2 regions of the Rhizobium sp. BR 317 genome follow, and region 2 is predicted to be linked to the other one. Evidence: predicted binding sites of a transcription regulator. Region 2 holds the regulator's gene; the other holds the start of a gene.
What was found. Region 2 encodes LexA, which represses DNA repair genes until DNA is damaged. Its sites were predicted from a motif close to TGTTCNNNNTGTGTTCNG; they were not measured.
Positions count from the first base shown of each region.

Region 1 (6,011 bases), 120 kb from region 2:
CTCGCCGGTGGACCTGCAGGGCCTACCTTGGATGTTCGAAAGCCTCTGCTGGGTCTCAAATGATCTGAGGCAGACCTTGAAACCTGGCGTGAAGATCATTGTAGAAGGCCGGGGCACCAGCTTGGGACTCTATGCCAGCAGTTTTCATCGGGTTGACCAGTAGCCGCGAATGGATCCGCACGGCGGCAAATCCAACATCGTGTTGAATTTGGCCATTTTAATCTTGAGCTTCCCCCTGTAGCATTGTCTTGACCAGGTTTGCGCTTTCCAGCGCGGAACCGATACCATGCTGCAACGCGTTCCTGTCGTCGCGGTCCTCCAGGGATCCAGCCGCCAATTCGACCAGACGAAGCTTGGTCAGTAGTTCGTTTATCAGGTCGATGGTCGCAGCTCTATCACGCATGATGGTCTCCAATGAAAGAACGCAAGGGGCAAAACACCTTCAGTTGGCGGCCCTTCCTTGGGTTCGGTTGTGTTTTGACCGGCGTTTGCGCCGATCGGCTAAATCTCTTCCGTCCGCAGGATGGAGTTGTCCTTCGGTTATTGAACCGATCTCCACCTGTAGACGCGCCGGTGAATGCGGGAAGAGTTTCGGGCCGTATTACGCGCCTAGTCGGGTGCTGACGTCTGTCCGGCCTTTTGCGCGACCGTTCATCCGTCGCTGGCCCGTATTGGAGTTCTCCAAATCAATGCGGCGCTCGAAGCACTCCGGAGCATACTGGTTTTCCCGACCCCGTCTCATCGACTGTTGCGCCATACCTTCCGTTTGACCTTCCTACATCTCGACGACCTCCTCTGGCCGGGCGGTTATGCCGCCACAGCTGGAGCTTTATAGACGCGCCCCTTTGCCATAAGTGCCCATACGATGCGGGCCATCTTGTTGGCGAGAGCGACTGTCACAAGCATGGGTGGCTTGCGGGCAAGTATGCGTAACGAACCTTCTGGAGTGCCGAGCTCGCGAGATCTGAGCTGACATCCATCGCATCGCGAACACCAGCCTCGACAAAAGCGTCGAGATGGACGCCCTTATCAAGTTGCCGGCAACTTGTCCGAGACCACCGCGGGCAAACGCTGGGTCTGCAATGCGATCGCTTAGCGCAGCAATCTTCACTGCAGAGAACGTAAGGCTGTCGATCTTGCGTTAGCCAAACCTAATCGCGGGTTCCCAATCCGATTATTGATTGGCGCTGGGACAGTCGCTCTAATCCTTTTGTCTGTAATACCATGCCGTCGGTTGCCGTGGCACAATGCCTGCCGGGGCAACGGTGTATGCAGAGTGGTTCGTTCCGTCCTAAGGTTCCTAATAACGCAGTTCCGCCCGGGAGAATGGCCTCTCCCAATCCAATGCTGCCGGGGACAAACTTCACCCCAAATACAGTTCCGCCCGGGGCAATGGCTTCCCCTCCGCCCGGGGCAATGACATATCCTACTACGCAATGGACTCCGGGACCGCAAACAAGATTTCCCCCTCAGCCCAACGGCCAAGGGTACAGCACTGGCAATCCAGCGCAGGGTTACGTTGGGCAGTGGGCACAGGTTCCACCTGTTCCAATGCTACGACAGTATATTTGCTGGATTAGCCAAACACAATACTGTAGGTTTCGAAGTTCTTCCGATTATTATAGTGGTGATGATTGCTATTGTCCTGACGCGTATGGTCAGGAATATTCCGGTTCGGTACAATGAGGCAAGTCTGTCCGTTTTATTTCGCACGAGGATCAAAGAACAGAAAATCGTTGAAGGAAAATAGGTGATGAGCGGAGAGGTATTGCCGCAATGCACGGGCGAGATTGTTAAAACCGTCGGGCTAGATGGCGATAAATTTCAGATCCTAGGTTCCGCGCTTAACTATTGCTATGCACGCAGCTATTTTGAAGCTGAAATCAGCCGCGAACAGGTCAGGCAGGCACTCTATCTTCGCCAAATCTTTGAGAATGAGGTAATGCTCTGGATGGTTGTCATAATCACCCTTTCCGGCGTGGTCTTGGCAGCCTTTCAACTACTCGCATCATACAAACTAGCGGTTCTTGGAAAAGATTCACTCAGTTCCGCTAGCGACTTAACAATAGAACACAATAAGATTGCGCTAAAATCGTCTGTGACAGGGTTGCTTATACTTACAGTTTCGCTAGCTTTCTTTGCTATATACGTCACGTTCGTCTTCACGCTGAGGGATCCGACAGCCGATGCGCACCAATCCAAGGCCGCCGAGCACCAAAGTTTGGTACAGCTTCCGGACGGCGCTGGCGGTAGCATTCAACCTGGTCGTGGGGCAGATGCGGCCCGGGGCGCCAAAGTACCTGACACAACGACTGTAAAAGCTACAGGCTCGCAGTGAGGGTGCCAATATCCGGTTTGAGTTTCGTCGCTCATAGCAGCGTCGACTCCTGACTAGGCGCCGACGCCATGACATCTCCTGGCAGCAACAGCAATTCGTCATCCGGTAACGGCCGCTGCAGCCGTTTCGCTTCCTCCCACGGCATGGTCATCCATAGTTCGAGTTCTTCCACGTTCCGAAGTATGACTGGCATCGCCTTTTCGTGAATTTCGCCGACGACCCGGTTGGACTCGGTCGTCAGGAATCCGTAGAGATCGATCGTTATCTCTCCCTCCTTGACCTTCCGAACCGATCGCCATTGCGGCACCCATATGCCGGCGAAGAACATGAGCGGCTGGTCCTCGCTTGCAGCAAACCAAGCGTTCGGAACACGGCTGCCTTCTACTCGGCTCCCGTAGTCCGGTTCAGCAAAGCGCGTGAACGGTACAACACAGCGGTTTTCGACGCCAAGCCAGCGCGTCCAATGTTTGCTGTCCGTGCGCCGGACGTTTGTCGTTCCGCCGTCTGGCTCCATCCTCAACAACTGGCCGAAATCAAATGGTGTGCCCTTTGCCTGGAGCTTGTCGGCGCGTTTTTTGGTGGCCTGCATGAGCGCCTGTTGCGAGCTGGGCAATCCCCATCTCACCATTGCCATTTCGCGGCCGGCCGAGGTGTTGCGCACGATCGGACCAAAGCGGTCTGGATAGACATCAAGCGATGGCTCAAGATTACCGATGCTGTCGATCATCGCTCTGGTGAACTGTCGGATGGCTTCTTGGTTCGTCGTGACGTTGTAGAGATTACACACTGCTTCAAGCTCCTCCGTTCGTTTGGGCCATCATCATCAAAAATGGTAGATGGTGTCTAGGATGACGCTCGGCTGCGTTATCGCTTTACGTCTTTCCAGACAGGACGCCTGAGCGTCTTGATCCTCACAAGGCGCCGGACGGTAATGCCGACAGCCCCCGGGCCGCTAACGGATTGCAGATCCGACGCCAGGTATTCTTTCTTACCGCATCGACTGCACCGAAACTGTCGCTCGATGCCCATGATCGGAAGATCACCGAAAATCTCGATGAGGTCGGCCGGCTCATATAGGTGCCTAATCCGGCACCATTTACATTTGATCTCTACATATTGGCGATCTTGGAAACTCGAAAGTTTCGGAAGCAGTGCGAGCTTCGAAGGCGACAGGTAGGCTGGTGGATGCGTTTCGGGCACTGACGTGTCTCAAGCTCGGCCAGCCGGCTGGCCTTCAGCGTCCTTCGACATGTTTTGTATCGATATCATGCCAGGCTCCATCACGCTTCTCCTTCAAAACTGGGCTTCCATCCTCGGGTAAAGCCGACGCTCATTCCGGATTCCACTAAGGCCAGCTGGCCACGGACGAATTGCAGCTCTTGCAACAGCGCGCCGATCGTCGCGCGGGCATCTCCGCCGCAAAGGGCAAGGGCTGCTTCAATGGGGTCGAATTCAGATTCTTCCGTCTCGACGGATACAGCGGACATTGGGCAAACATCTTCCTTCTCCTCTGTTGGCAGAGGAGTCTTCATAGTTGAAACAACTGGTTGGCGGAATTGATTGGCAGCGATTGCTGCCGTCAATATGTTCTTATTATGTTCTCGTTTGCCCCAGAGTCAAGGCTACTTGTTGAGCCGTGCTATCAAGTCGCCAACTTCCCCGTTTTCGATCATCATGAGCAGATGACGTCGGCCACCTCAATCAGGGCAGTCGTCATCTCCATCTCCTCCCAGGCCGGCGGCCACGGCCGCGCTCACGAGATCCCGCATTGCGACATGGATCGCGCCCTGGCATTCGAGGCGACGGTCGGGACCGCCGTGGGGTAGGGTAGGTGGAGGGACTCTGCGCATATGAAATCCGAATTGTGCAGCCACCGAGCGCGTACTTGGGTAAGGGCATCGGCGGCTGCTAGCGAGGAGGTCAAAACTCTACTCCCCATTACTGAACGTCGCGTGCGCGCCTTCGGGGCGGATTGGCATACCGTAATGGGGAAACGGGTTGCCCTGCCTGTCTGAACGGGTGGCACGTCCCATGGGAGTCGTACCCCTCTTCCCAGATTGAAAATCTAGTGTCCCAACGAACGGCGGATCGGCGCGCGGTCATCAACTAGACCACTTTGTTGCTAGCGTGGGGGCGAAGGTCGGCCACGAGGGAGTGGTCCACACCCGTGAGAGCATGCGGACGGAGGTCGGCGAGTCTCGCAGTTTCGTTGCTGCTCTTCGGACCGAGGACGGCAACTCCTGCGAGGAGCGCCAACCCGCTGACAACAGCAATGATTGCGTTGAGCGAAATGTTATTTGTCATGATTAGTGTCCTTTTCTTCTTGGTTTTAGCCGCTGATTCCTGCCTTTTCTCATCGAGCCACGATCGAAAATCATCATAGTCGTCGTCGCCCTGGTATTGGACATATTGCTCGAACTTGGAATTCGCTGCGACGAGCGCGTCGAGCAGCTGGGGGTAAAGATCACGCCTTCTAAAGCGTGACGCTACCCCGAGAGCGTTGAATGCCGCGGTATCGAGTTTGGGAAACAGATTCACCTGTTCCAAAGCCCATTGAAGATAGCCGGAAGTCTCCTCACGCTTGCGCATTTCTGCACCGTCGCGCTGATTGCGCGGCGTGGCATTCCAGATGACGACGAAGATGTTGCCGGAAGCCTTGCCTTTGACCAGCAAGGCACCAGGGGAGGCGTCATGTCGGAGTTCGTCGATAACGCATTGGAAGTGATGGCAAGCAGCCTCGGCGGCGATAGCCTTCCGCTTCGCATGCACGGATCTCGTCGAACTGGCGATCGCCATTTCGTAGAGGCCCGAAAAAAAGCGTGCTCCAACCTTAAAAGCTGGGTCCACGGTCGGCGCGCCCTGTTCAAGGACGATCTTTGCAAGATCGGCCATCGCACCAAATTCATGCTCGACAATGGATGTCTTGCCCGCATAAAGCAGGTCGTACAGCCTGCTTATCGGAAAGTGCCAGTCGTCACCCCAGGGCAGCATCCCATTGCTTGACAGAATACGCATCAGAGACTGCTCGTCTTTGACCCTGTATTCCGGATCCTCGTTAAGAATACGCCGCTGAACCCGTTCGCAGGGCCCACCTTGTTCTCGGATATCTACTTGTGACCACGTCGGCTTTGCCATCTCGATGATGCGAAGCACTTGATATGGAATGGCGAACAATCTCGACCTCCCGCCTACGCGAGCTTCTGTTTCGACAAACATAATATAGGTCACGATTGTGGCGGCGTCCCGGACTCAGACTCCGTCAAGAGTCCGGTCATGTCGACAGGACTGATGTGTGAGTTTGAATCGTCGATCCACGGGGTCGAAAAATGCCAGAAAATAGACGTTCTGGCGGATGCGCCGTCGGAATGGCGCCGGGTGACCGGCGTGAGGCTGGCCGGGGCGGCAACCCCGGCCTTAGACCCCGAGACGGCTGACCGACCCGAAATCCATTGCACCTTCAGGTTACCGCCTGTCGAGGCGTCCGGCAAGACGTTTCGACAACCGTCTCGGACCCTTTGGGGGTTCGATCAATGCAATCTGTTCTCGCGCGCTTCATCCTGCTGCTCGCCCTTAACGTTCTGCCGCCGAGCGCCTTCGTTTCCAGCAAAATTCTACAAGCGAACGATGGGCACCTCGCCATGCCTATTCTCGATTACCTCGCGGAGACCGAGGG
Region 1 covers NZ_JARWLB010000001.1:395,245-401,255, reverse strand. The annotation lists gene QD357_RS01940 (hypothetical protein) at 1-163, shown strand, start outside; gene QD357_RS01935 (hypothetical protein) at 218-403, opposite strand; partial or broken gene QD357_RS01930 (IS110 family transposase) at 808-927, opposite strand; gene QD357_RS01925 (hypothetical protein) at 1,754-2,338, shown strand; gene QD357_RS01920 (SOS response-associated peptidase family protein) at 2,370-3,125, opposite strand; gene QD357_RS01915 (dehydrogenase) at 3,619-3,921, opposite strand; gene QD357_RS01910 (hypothetical protein) at 4,445-5,512, opposite strand; gene QD357_RS01905 (hypothetical protein) at 5,869-6,011, shown strand, end outside.
Region 1: the regulator LexA is predicted to act here: its motif matches at 3,924-3,941, upstream of QD357_RS01915 (dehydrogenase).

Region 2 (12,166 bases):
TGGAGCTTAGCCGGCGAAGCGATCGCGTTCGTTATGTCTTGCCGACCGTTCCGCGGCAGGAGGCATTGGTGCGCTCGCTGCTTGAAAACTGGAGCGTCAAGCCGGATGTCTTCGTCGGCCAGGATGCCAAGTGGAATGCTTTTGCGGAAGCGGATGCTGCAATGGCAGCCTCCGGCACCGTGGTTCTGGAATTGGGGCTTGCGGGCGTTCCCGTCATTTCGGCCTATAAGACCGAGTGGCTCGCCCGGTTCGTGCTTTCGCGCATCAAAACCTGGACGGCGGCTCTGCCGAATTTGATTGCGGATTATGCCGTGGTGCCCGAGCTGATCAACGACGTGCTGCGTCCCGGTCTGTTGGCCCGCTATATGGAGCGCTTGTCGAATGATACGCCGGAGCTTGCGGCTATGCTTCACGGCTACGATCTGGTCTGGCAGCGAATGCAGACCGAGGAACCGCCTGGCGAAAAGGCGGCGGCGATCGTTCTCGATGTCTTGTCCAAGAAAAAACCCGGCCATTTCTGACCGGGTTTTTTGTTGTCTCGTTTTTCGGCTTAACGCTTGGAAACCGGAACGTATTCGCGCAGCGGTTCGCCGGTGTAGAGCTGGCGCGGACGGCCGATACGCTGTTCCGGATCTTCGATCATCTCGTTCCACTGAGCGATCCAGCCGACGGTGCGGGCAAGCGCAAACAGCACTGTGAACATGGTCGTGGGGAAGCCCAGGGCCTTCAGCGTGATGCCGGAATAGAAGTCGACGTTCGGGTAAAGCTTCTTCTCGATGAAATAGTCATCGGTCAGCGCGATACGTTCCAGTTCGATCGCGATGTCGAGCAACGGATCGTCCTTGATGCCGAGTTCGCCGAGCACTTCGTGCGCCGTCTTCTGCATGATCTTGGCGCGCGGATCGTAGTTCTTGTAGACGCGATGGCCGAAGCCCATCAGACGGAACGGATCGTTCTTGTCCTTGGCGCGGGCGATATATTCCGGAATACGGTCAACCGTGCCGATTTCCGTCAGCATGTTGAGCGCTGCTTCATTGGCGCCGCCATGAGCCGGGCCCCAGAGGCATGCGATGCCAGCGGCAACGCAAGCGAACGGGTTGGCGCCGGAAGAGCCAGCGAGACGAACCGTCGAGGTCGACGCGTTCTGCTCATGATCCGCGTGCAGGATGAAGATGCGGTCCATGGCGCGTGCAAGCACCGGATTGACTACATATTCCTCGCAGGGCACGGCAAAGCACATGCGCAGGAAATTCGAGGCATAGTCGAGATCGTTCTTCGGGTAAACGAAGGGCTGGCCGATATGGTACTTGTAAGCCATGGCGGCAAGCGTCGGCATCTTGGCGATCATGCGCAGGCTTGCGACCATGCGCTGGTGCGGATCGGTGATGTCGGTGGAGTCGTGATAGAAGGCCGACAGAGCGCCGACGCAGCCGCACATGACGGCCATCGGATGCGCATCGCGGCGGAAACCGGTGAAGAAGCGGGACATTTGCTCATGCACCATGGTGTGGTGCACGACCCTGTAATCGAAGTCTTTCTTCTGGGCTGCGGTCGGCAATTCGCCGTAGAGCAGCAGGTAACAGACTTCGAGGAAATCGCCGTGTTCAGCAAGCTGTTCGATCGGATAACCGCGATGCAGCAGAACGCCTTCGTCGCCATCAATAAAGGTGATTCTGGACTCGCACGACGCAGTCGAGGTGAAGCCAGGATCGTAGGTGAAAGTGGAGGTGTTCTTATAAAGGGCACCAATATCAATGACACTTGGGCCGATGGTTCCGGTCTTAACCGGCAAATCCACCGTCTTTTCACCCCAAGTTAGTTTCGCGCTTTGTTCCGTCATGCTGATCCTCCAAGATTTGGCGGGATGGCGCCTTAAAAAGCGCCAAAGGGTTAAGCGACTAACGATTAGCTATATGATCCAGAGCCTAATGCCAAGTTATCGTTACGCCTATTTGTGCATTGCGGTATCAACTTTTGGGCACTGCGGTAGGCGGACTCGTCGTGCGCTAACATGAATTGGCGTCATTTGTTGGAGATTAGGCCGATTTCAGTTGAAATCACCTAGCGGTGACGGCAAAACTCTCGCTCTAGCTGTAGTTTTGCGTGGGCGCTGGGGTATATGCCTAATTTAGAGGCACCGGATCCGCAGGTGGAAAGTAGGGAGTTTGCTGCGGTTGCCGAGCGCGAGCACGGCATCGGCACGACTATTTCTGCTACCAAAGCGATGCGGCCGGAGCGAACACAGGATCACGCCGCGCTTATTGCCCGTCTTCGCCTTGCGGCAGGCAGCATCCGACTCGGCATTTACCATTTGGTCGAAGAAGAGGCGGCGTACGGTCGCGCGATGCTGTTTGCGCCGGTCTATATCGGCGCCGGCGCGATCTTCTGGTTTGCCGCCGGAGCCGATCCGCCGCCGCAGGCCGTTTTTGCCGCCCTCCTTATCTTCGCAGCCGCTTTCTTCATCCAACAGGAGGCGGGGCGGGTGTTGCGGCACTTGCTGTATGCGGCCATGCTTGCCTGCTCCGGCATGGCTTTGGCGCAATGCGAAACCTGGCGCGCGTCGACGGTGATGCTCGACTCTGCGGTGACGACTACGATCACCGGGCGGATCGAACGGCGCGAGGCCGACGATAAGGGGCGTTGGCGCTATGTCGTAGCTCTCGAGGCAACGGAAAAGCCGGCTGTTCGCCGGCCTCCGGCGCAGATCACCATTTTCGTGCGCAAACAGCTCCAGCCCTTTGAACTCGGGGATCGCATTCAAGGCAGGGCGCGGCTGACGCCACCGGCCGGACCCGCCTTGCCCGGTCTCAACGATTTCGCCTTCAGCGCCTATTTCGATGGCACCGGCGCGAACGGCTTTGCCTACGGAACGCCGACGCTACTATCACCGACCAGTGATGTTGCTCAGGGATCGTTTTTCGATAAGGCGGATATCTGGCTCGCGCGTTTGCGCAGCAGCATCGGCGACAGGATTAGGATGCTTTTGCCCGGTGACACCGGCGCCTTTGCGGCCTCGCTTGTCACCGATGAGAGACGAGCGATCTCGGATGAGACGACGGAAGCGCTGCGGACCTCAGGTCTTGCGCATATCATTGCCATCTCCGGCCTGAACATGGCGCTCTCCGCGGGCATCTTTTATGTCGGCCTGCGTTATGCCCTCAGCCTGTTTTTCGGCGTGGCCCAGGCCTGGCCAACGAAGAAGATCGCAGCCTTCGGCGCGCTGGTCACGGTGACAGCCTATTATTTCATTTCCGGCTTCGGCGTATCGGCAGAGCGCGCTTTCATCATGATGGCGATCATGCTGGTTGCCGTGCTCTTCGACCGGCCATCCCTCAGCCTCCGAAACGTAGCACTGTCGGCGATCGTCATCCTCATTCTGTCACCGTCACAGGCGCTCGGACCAAGTTTCCAGATGTCCTACGCGGCGACCTTGGCATTGGTGTCCGGTTATTCGCTCTGGACGAGGCGACCGCATCGGGAAAGCGTTCTCTCCCGGTTCCGGCTCCTGCGTCCGCTGCTCTTCGTCTCGCGCTTCTTCGGAGGCATATTGTCGACCTCCTTTATCGGCGGCGCGTCGACCGCGATCTTCTCGATAGAGCATTTTCACCGCTTGGCGACATATGGTCTTGTCGCCAATCTGGCGGCCATGCCGGTCGTCTCCTTTGTCGTCATGCCTTTTGGTATGGCGGCTACAATGCTGATGCCGTTTGGCGTCGATGCTCCTTTCTGGCAGATCACCGGCGCGGGACTCGATGCCGTCATCGTCGTTGCCAAAACGGTCGCCGCCTGGGGCGGCAATATTCCCTTTGGCCGACTACCGGTCTGGCTATTTCCCACGGTCATAGTCGGCTTCTTGCTGATGACCCTGCTCAAAACATGGCTGCGGCATGCGGGTGCGCTTTTGATCATTGGCTCGGTCGCAGTCGTGGCCCTCAGCCCCGGTGTTCCGAAACCCGATCTGATGATCTCCGAGGACGGTACGCTGGTCGCTTTGCTGCGAAACGGTGCGTTGACGACCAACCGTGAGAAACCGCCCGATTTCATCTTCGAGCAGTGGCAAAGAGCCCTGGCGATCACCGAGCAGCAACCGCCTGCGATGCTTCCGCCCGACAGCCAGCTCCCTAAAATCAGCAAATCGGACAAGCATCGCCGCTTGAGTTCCGACGAACAGACCGCCGTTCGAAAGGCGATGGATGCGGCACTGGACAATGCCGGGCAGGGCGGTTTCGCCTGCCAGAAAGGGGCTTGGTGCGTGGCAATGCTGGAGAATGGCGACATGCTTGTCACCATTGAAGACGCTGCTTATCTCGCTCCGGCCTGCGATACCGCCAATATCGTCGTCACACCCATACGGCTGCGGCTTGATCGCTGCCGCTCCGGCGCTATGCTTTTTACGGGCGTAACACTTCGCCGGACTGGGTCCATCGAAATGAACCTCGGCGCCGAGAAACCGGTAATAACGGCGGCGTTTGAAAATCTAACGCGGCCATGGAGCCTTCATCGCGCCTATGACTGGCGAACCGGTACTTTCGGAGCGCCGATCGCACCGGTGTCACCCGTCAGTGATAGCGGCGAATGAGGCCGACGAGCTTGCCTTGCACTTTCACACGATCCGGCCCGAAAATACGGGTCTCGTAAGCCGGGTTAGCGGCCTCAAGCGCGATCGAAGCTCCCTTGCGGCGGAAGCGCTTCAATGTCGCCTCTTCATCATCGACGAGAGCGACGACGATGTCGCCGGGATTGGCGGTCGTGGCGTTGCGGATAATGACGGTATCGCCATCAAAGATGCCGGCATCGATCATCGAGTCGCCCTTGACCTCCAGCGCATAGTGCTCGCCGGAGCCGAGCATGTCGGCGGGAACGGTGATGTCATGGGTATTGTTCTGGATGGCCGAGATCGGAACGCCGGCGGCGATGCGGCCCATGACGGGGACCGAGACCGAACTGTTGTTTTCCTCACTTACCGGCTTGGCGGGAGCGGGTGGCGGCACAAGTTGCGGTTTGCCAAGGCTACCCTCGATGACGCTTGGCGAAAAGCCGCGGCGTGGCTGCAGGCTCGGGCTATAGGCCTCCGGCAGCTTGATGACTTCCAGCGCCCGGGCCCGGTTCGGCAGACGGCGGATGAAACCGCGCTCTTCCAAAGCCGTGATGAGACGGTGAATGCCAGATTTTGACGCGAGGTCCAGCGCATCTTTCATCTCGTCGAAAGATGGCGGAACGCCGGACTCCTTCATGCGTTCGTGAATGAAGAGAAGCAGTTCCTGCTGCTTGCGCGTCAACATCGTTTTGAACCTCGGGACTGAGAAGGTGTCGTGAAACAAATCCAGAACGGACACTATATGTTCCATATGTGTTCCGCAAGTCCTTAAATTTTGGTGAATATTTTGTAAGTGTCTCAAATAAATGGGAACAGAACGGGTCCTGGGCTGACGGATTTTCTCGACGCATACAGACTAAGGTACTGATATGTATATGGAATACGATTAAATGTGATTTCTGCGATCAGGAGCGGTCCATCTCAAAAGCGATAAAAAGCCACGTTGTTTGCTCAATAGTCTCTTTGGAGAGCGATGCTCTCCGAACGAAGGAGAACAAACTGTAGATCGAACAGGAAGGATCGAATTTTCGCGGGGCTGGGATCGGCGACGATTCTAGTAATATTGGATGGAAATTCAATAGGTTGGGCTCTTACTCGAACTCCTGTGCGTATGCTCGAGCAGGGTGCGGTCGTTGGCGATCTGCTTTAGCATACTGCGACCGGCCAGAATCATCTCGAAGAGAAAGGCCACGAAAGCGCCCATGAGCGCGATGACGGCAAGGCCGAAGAACCACAGCAGTAGCTGCTCGCGAAATTGCTGGCGAATCGCTCCGCCCATGAGGCCGAGCGTTGCAAGGCATGTGCACATGCCCGATGCCGTGCCGAGCAGGACGGCAACCTCAAGCGCCAATGTCCGCCGCCGCAGATAGTAGAGCTGCAGCAGCCGCGTTTCATCCGGGTCCTCCGAAGTCACCCGTTCGAAAAGGCTGTTGACCCGGTCCGAGACGCGGGCGAGCCTAGCCGAGAAAACATTGAGGCACCCGGCGGTGCCGGCCAGGCCAGCAGAAAGACCGGCGTCAGCGCTATTTGAATAACGTGCGCGGCAGCAGACGTTAGCTGGTCGTTCAGCACGCTCGATCTCCTTTCCGACGTCATCCGCATCAGGTTCGGGGTGTTGCTTCGGCAAGGAAGGACGTCAGCGTGAGGCCGTGGCTGATCTCACGCGAATGTTTTACGTCGGTGGCGCCGGCGATTGTGCCAACTGTTCAGCGGTTCTCTTTTTGTGCATTGTCAGAGCGGCGGCTGCGGTGTCGGATTTCTCCTCGCCGCCCACCTGGACGGTTGGCTGAGCGAATTCGATACCGTTTTCCATGAAGGCGTCGCGGATCATGGTGTAGGCGCGCCGCCGGATATAGGTTTGCCGACCGGGAAGGACGGTGAAGGCAAAGCTCAGTTCGATACCGAAGTCGCCGATCTGCTCGACGCCCTTCATTTTCAGGGTCTCGAGGATTTGCGGGCCGATTTCCGGATCTTCCTTCAATTGCTCTCCGATTTGCTTGGCGATCTTCTTCGCCTTGGCGACATCGGTGTTGAACGGAACCCGCAGCATGAATTTATCGATCGCCCAGTCACGGCTCATGTTCTGAACGGCGCCAAGTTCGCCGAAGGGAACCGTGAACACCGGACCGCGATGATGTCGAAGCCTGACGGAACGCAGGCTGAAGGATTCCACAGTTCCCTTGTAGCTGCCGCTCTGAATGTATTCGCCAACGCGGAAGGCATCGTCCATGAGGTAGAAAATGCCGCTGACGATATCCTTGACGAGCGTTTGCGAGCCGAAGCCTATCGCCACGCCGAATATGCCGGCTCCCGCAATCAGCGGCCCGATCTGCACGCCCATTTCCGACAATACCGTGAGGACGGCGGCCGCGATGACGATGGCTGCAAGCGCGTTGCGGAAGATCGGCAGCAGGGTGCGAAGGCGGCCCGCGCGCGCGGCTTCCGCCGACGGCGAGGATGCGTCGCTATCGGCAACGCTCAATCTCTCGTCAATGAATGCTTTCGACAACTGCCAGCAGAGATCGGCCAAAATCAGGATGACGACGCTCTTCAGTGCGCCGCGAACGGCTGCGTCGATTGCCGGATTTTCTCGTGCGAGGATGTTGGGATCATAGTGCCAGATGACTGTGATCCAGCCGACCGCGGCTGCGATGACGAGTGCCCGCGCACCACGGACTGCCAACACCATGCGCGCACTGTTCTTGTTGTCGCTCGGCCACCGTCCTTTTGCGAATGCCTCTGCCGTTCGTCCGACGGCGGACAGCAATCCCGGAAGAATAACGGCATAGACCCCAAGCCAGAAAAGACCGAGGAAGTTTGTCACCCAAAGAAGCCAGAGGCCGATCGCGTAGACTGAATAGAGGGTATTCACAAGCGCTAGCTGCCTGGAGGCTGTCGCATCGCCCGGCCGTCGCCACACGGCTTCAAATACGATTAGCAACAGGAGAATGGAGAAGCCGTGGGAAATGACGGTGCCGACGTCTCCGTCGATGGAGAGCGGTTTGGTCAGCGACGTCGTGGCGCCGGCGAAGGCCAGAACGGCGATGAAGAGACAGGCTCTATGGTAGCCGAAGGGCGACAAGGCGCCTGCGTCCCTCGATAGCTTGCAGCAGGCAAACACGAGGCGAGCGGCGATGAATGCCAGCAGATAAAACAGGATCACCACATGCAGAAGTGGCGGCCAGTCGATGGCCAGGAAAATGCCGGAGCTGACGAGGGTGAAAGCGATCCATGGCCCGAATTCTCCGATCGTGTGTGCGACAAGAGGATTTTGAAACCGGGCTTTGAGGACAGTTTTTTTGAAAAACCATTCCCCCGCGAGACCGATGCAGACCAGTATGGTGAGCATGACGAATGCTGGCGCAAAGCCGCTGTTCCTTGCCTGCTCACGCACCCTGCGCGCTGCATCGGCGAGCTGCACCGGGACATTCGGAATCGCCGCTCGCAGCGCCTGATATCGCGCCCGAGCGCGGGCTTCGCCGCTCTCGATCAATGTCGCTGTCGCCGCGGTAGGCTGCTGCTCCGCCGCCTGCCGCTTTTCCAGCCACTGGCGTAGCTCCGGATCATTCATCAAGCGAAGCAATTCGGACACTTTTGCAGGCGGTGCCGCAGGGGGTGTTTCGGCAACCTGCGCCCGGCACAGTTGCGGCACGATCATCATAAAAAGAAGAACCAAAACACCAGGGATCAGGCGCCGAAACATCTGAACAACCTCGAAACCAGTTCATTCGCAAGGGAAGTCATCAATTGGCACCTGCCGATCTCGGCCGTTCAATTCGTGAGTTCACGCTGCTGGGGGTCGCTTTTCAATGTATCTTCGATATCGGTAGCTTTAGGGCCGGTTGTTTTGGCGTTTTCGATCGCGGTGACGGGCGCTGTTACTGTCTTGGCAGCCACCGTACCGACGCCTTTGACTGTTCCGGCAATCACAGCGGTGATGTCGTCGCTCAGCCGTACGTCGGAATCGGTGAGCGGCTGCCCGGCAACGAGTCGGGTGCCGATCAACTTGACGATTTCCGGGCTCTCCGCGAATTTTCCGTGGTTGAGGCTGTCTCCGGTTTTCACCTTGGTAAGATCGATCGCGGTGATCCCAGCGCGTTCGAGCTTGGTGCGGTAGGGTTCTTCGGCCGGATTGATGGCGCCGAGGCGATAGACATCGCCCGATATCAGTCGGGAGACTGCCAGCGCCCGGTCGTCCTGGGAAACAAAGATCGTGAACTTCGGCCGCGGCGCGCCCATCTCAACGAACTGTTTCGCGAAAACATCGATGTCGATATCCGGTGATGCCAGGATGACGTTGTGGATTTTCGGGTTCACGCGGCCATCCCGGATGCCCATCTGGCGCAACGCCTCCATGGCGAGCCAGGTGCCCATGGAGTGCGCCATGATGGTGATGTCTTTCACCTCTGGATCGCTTGATAAGGTTCTGAGGGCCGTCTCGAGCGCCGTTCGCGAATAATTCGTGCTCTCCTTATCGTAGTTGTAGTCGAGAAGCCGTGCGCGTGAAGGCCAGGTAAAGAGCATCGGCGTCACCTGGGCGCCGGAATCGTGCACGATCTGCGCAAGCCTGAAGACGGAATCCTCGTATTTGTTGTTAAAGCCGTGAACGAAGACCAGCACCTTTCCGTCGACGGTATGCTGGCTGAACCAAGCACGACCTTCAGCGATGGAGTGCAGCTCGTGAACCCGGGTTACCGCAAACTCCGTCTTTGGATCTGGCGGCAATTTCTTGGGCCATTGCAGGGTTCCGGGTTTGCGGTTCGGTGGGATGGAGATGGCGACGTCGGTTAGATACGGACGCGGGCTCCGCTCGCCGGAGAAAAGTGTATTCGGATCACCCGACGGCGCCCGGCTGGTTGCGACCAGCATGTCAACCGTGGAACTGTGCGGAATGGCGGTCGACAGTGCGACCGGCTTCATAACCCCCTCGGCATGCCCAGCGCATCCCGCCACGGCAAGGCAGAGACATGCAACCAGACACAAGACCGCGCGTGTAAGCGCCCTCTCGACGAGCATCAAACCTATGCCTCCCCCTCGGCATTCGACAGGTCGGACAAAGTACTGCCGCGAAAATAGAAGTAACGACAGACCGTCCTTCCTTTTCCGAGATCGGATTGTGCGTTGCGTTAGCCCTGGACAATCCGAAATGGAAGAATGCGCATTTTTGTGTGCCGCCAATAAAGGGACGTCGTCGAGGCCACCATCACCGCGATCATTCGCCTAAGGCTGCGTTCCCAGTTGTGTTATTATATTATGATGATCGAATTATTTCGTTTCCGCAAGCCAGAGTTCTGCGCCGCTGTATACGCCATTCCGCTAAGTGGATGGAAGATATAGCGCATCTGGAGCGCAGTCTGCGGCAGGATGCTTGACCCTTCTTCCCGCCGCCTGATTTTCGACGATTTCATTCCTGTCCCTCACAATAGTTTTTGACGCGCTTGTTGAAGATGTCCTGGGAGCGCTCTACCTGGTTTTGCCGTAACGCTTTGATCTTGAATTGAGCGGCAGATGGGCGCAAACCTGCCGACGAATGAAGGGGGAGACCATGATCTCGTCGCCGCATCCGCTCGATCATTTCGTTCTGCCGACGGCCAATATCGCAGGGGCGCGGGAACGGCTGGGTAAGCTCGGCTTTACCGTCGCCGCCGATGCCCGCCATCCCTTCGGCACGGAAAACGCCTGCGTTTTCTTTCCCGACAATATCTATCTGGAGCCCCTGGGCGTTGCATCCCAGGAGCAGTGCCAGGCGAGCGTGGCGGAAGGCAATGTTTTCGTCGCCCGCGACCAGGCCTACCGTTTTCGCATCGATGATGAAGGTTTTTCGGCCATCGTTTTCGGTACGGACGATGCGGTCGCCGATGACGAGCGCTTCCGGGCCAATGCCATGTCTGCCGGAAACATGCTCGATTTTGCGCGGCCGATGCGCATGCCGGATGGCTCGGAGGTGACGGCAGGTTTCCGTCTCGCTTTCGCAGCCGATCTGCGTTCGCCGGATTTCTTCACCTTTTGCTGCCAGCGCATCAATCCGTTGCCGGCTGATCGCGGCGCCTTGGAGCGGCATGCCAATGGCGTGACCGGCATCGCTAGAATTGCCGTATCGACGCCGAAGCCGGCTGCGTTCCGTGGCTTTTTCGAGCAGGTCGCGGGTGGACCAAAGATAGTCGATCATTCCTTCGGCCTAACTGTCCACGCGGCCAATGCGGGGATCGAGGTCCTGACCCCGCAAGGCATGGAAGCCTTCTACGATTTGCCGGTGCCGGCCGAGGATCCCGGCCTTCGCGCGCGGGCAATCCTTTTCAAGACCCGCGATCTTTCCGTGACATCGGCGCATTTGACTGCTAACGGCGTCACATACACGCGTAAGAACAATCGTATTCTGGCAAAGCCCGCCCCCGGACAGGGCGCGCTGTTCGCCTTCGAGGAGATAGCATGAGCACGAATTCCGAAGTGACCGTTGGCGAGGGAGCCTCCAAGGTCCTGTTCTCCAACTCGTCAAAGCTTTCGCTGATTGCTGGCCCCTGCCAGATGGAAAGCCGCGACCACGCTTTCATGGTTGCCGGTGTCCTGAAAGAACTCTGCGGCAAGCTCGGCATCGGCCTTGTCTACAAATCGTCCTTTGACAAGGCGAACCGCACCTCGCTGTCAGGCAAGCGCGGCATCGGTCTGGAAATGGCACTGGAAGTCTTTGCCGACCTCAAGAAGGAATATGGCTTTCCGGTTTTGACCGACATCCACACGGAAGAGCAGTGCGCCATTGTCGCCGAGACGGTCGATATTCTGCAGATCCCGGCCTTCCTGTCGCGCCAGACCGACCTGCTGGTTGCAGCTGCCAAGACCGGCCGCGTCGTCAACGTCAAGAAGGGACAGTTTCTCGCGCCCTGGGACATGAAGAATGTGCTCGCCAAGCTGAACGACAGCGGCAATCCGAATATCCTACTCTGCGAGCGCGGCGCCTCCTTCGGCTATAACACGTTGGTTTCCGATATGCGCTCGCTGCCGATCATGGCGGCAATGGGTGCGCCGGTGGTCTTCGACGCGACCCATTCCGTGCAGCAGCCGGGCGGGCAGGGCGGTTCGACCGGCGGCGATCGCCGATTCGTCGAAACCTTGGCGCGCGCAGCGGTCGCTGTCGGCGTTGCCGGCGTCTTCGTCGAGACGCATGAAGACCCGGACAATGCGCCGTCTGATGGTCCGAACATGGTGTATCTGAAGGACATGCCGCAGCTTCTGGAAAAGCTGCTTGCCTTCGACGCGATCGCCAAGGCCTGAGAAATGGGAGGCGTTCAACAGGCTGACATGAACTTGCGCTACGCGGCCTGTAGGAGCTTCAATCGAGGATGCGGGGCGGCATTGTAATTTCCGCATCTTCGACTAAGACAGATTTCAATCGATTTACAACCAGCGAGCAGGAAGCTATCATGACCGCAATCACCGACATTATCGCCCGCGAGATTCTCGACAGCCGTGGCAACCCCACCGTCGAAGTCGATGTGTACCTCGAAGACGGCAGCATGGGCCGCGCCGCGGTTCCGTCGGGCGCGTCGACCGGCGCGCATGAAGCCGTCGAAG
Region 2 covers NZ_JARWLB010000001.1:271,816-283,981, reverse strand. The annotation lists gene lpxB (lipid-A-disaccharide synthase) at 1-521, shown strand, start outside; gene gltA (citrate synthase) at 551-1,840, opposite strand; gene QD357_RS01330 (ComEC/Rec2 family competence protein) at 2,120-4,579, shown strand; gene lexA (transcriptional repressor LexA) at 4,560-5,282, opposite strand; gene QD357_RS01320 (DUF2721 domain-containing protein) at 5,673-6,224, opposite strand; gene QD357_RS01315 (mechanosensitive ion channel family protein) at 6,270-8,300, opposite strand; gene QD357_RS01310 (alpha/beta hydrolase) at 8,369-9,613, opposite strand; gene QD357_RS01305 (VOC family protein) at 10,143-11,030, shown strand; gene kdsA (3-deoxy-8-phosphooctulonate synthase) at 11,027-11,866, shown strand; gene eno (phosphopyruvate hydratase) at 12,016-12,166, shown strand, end outside.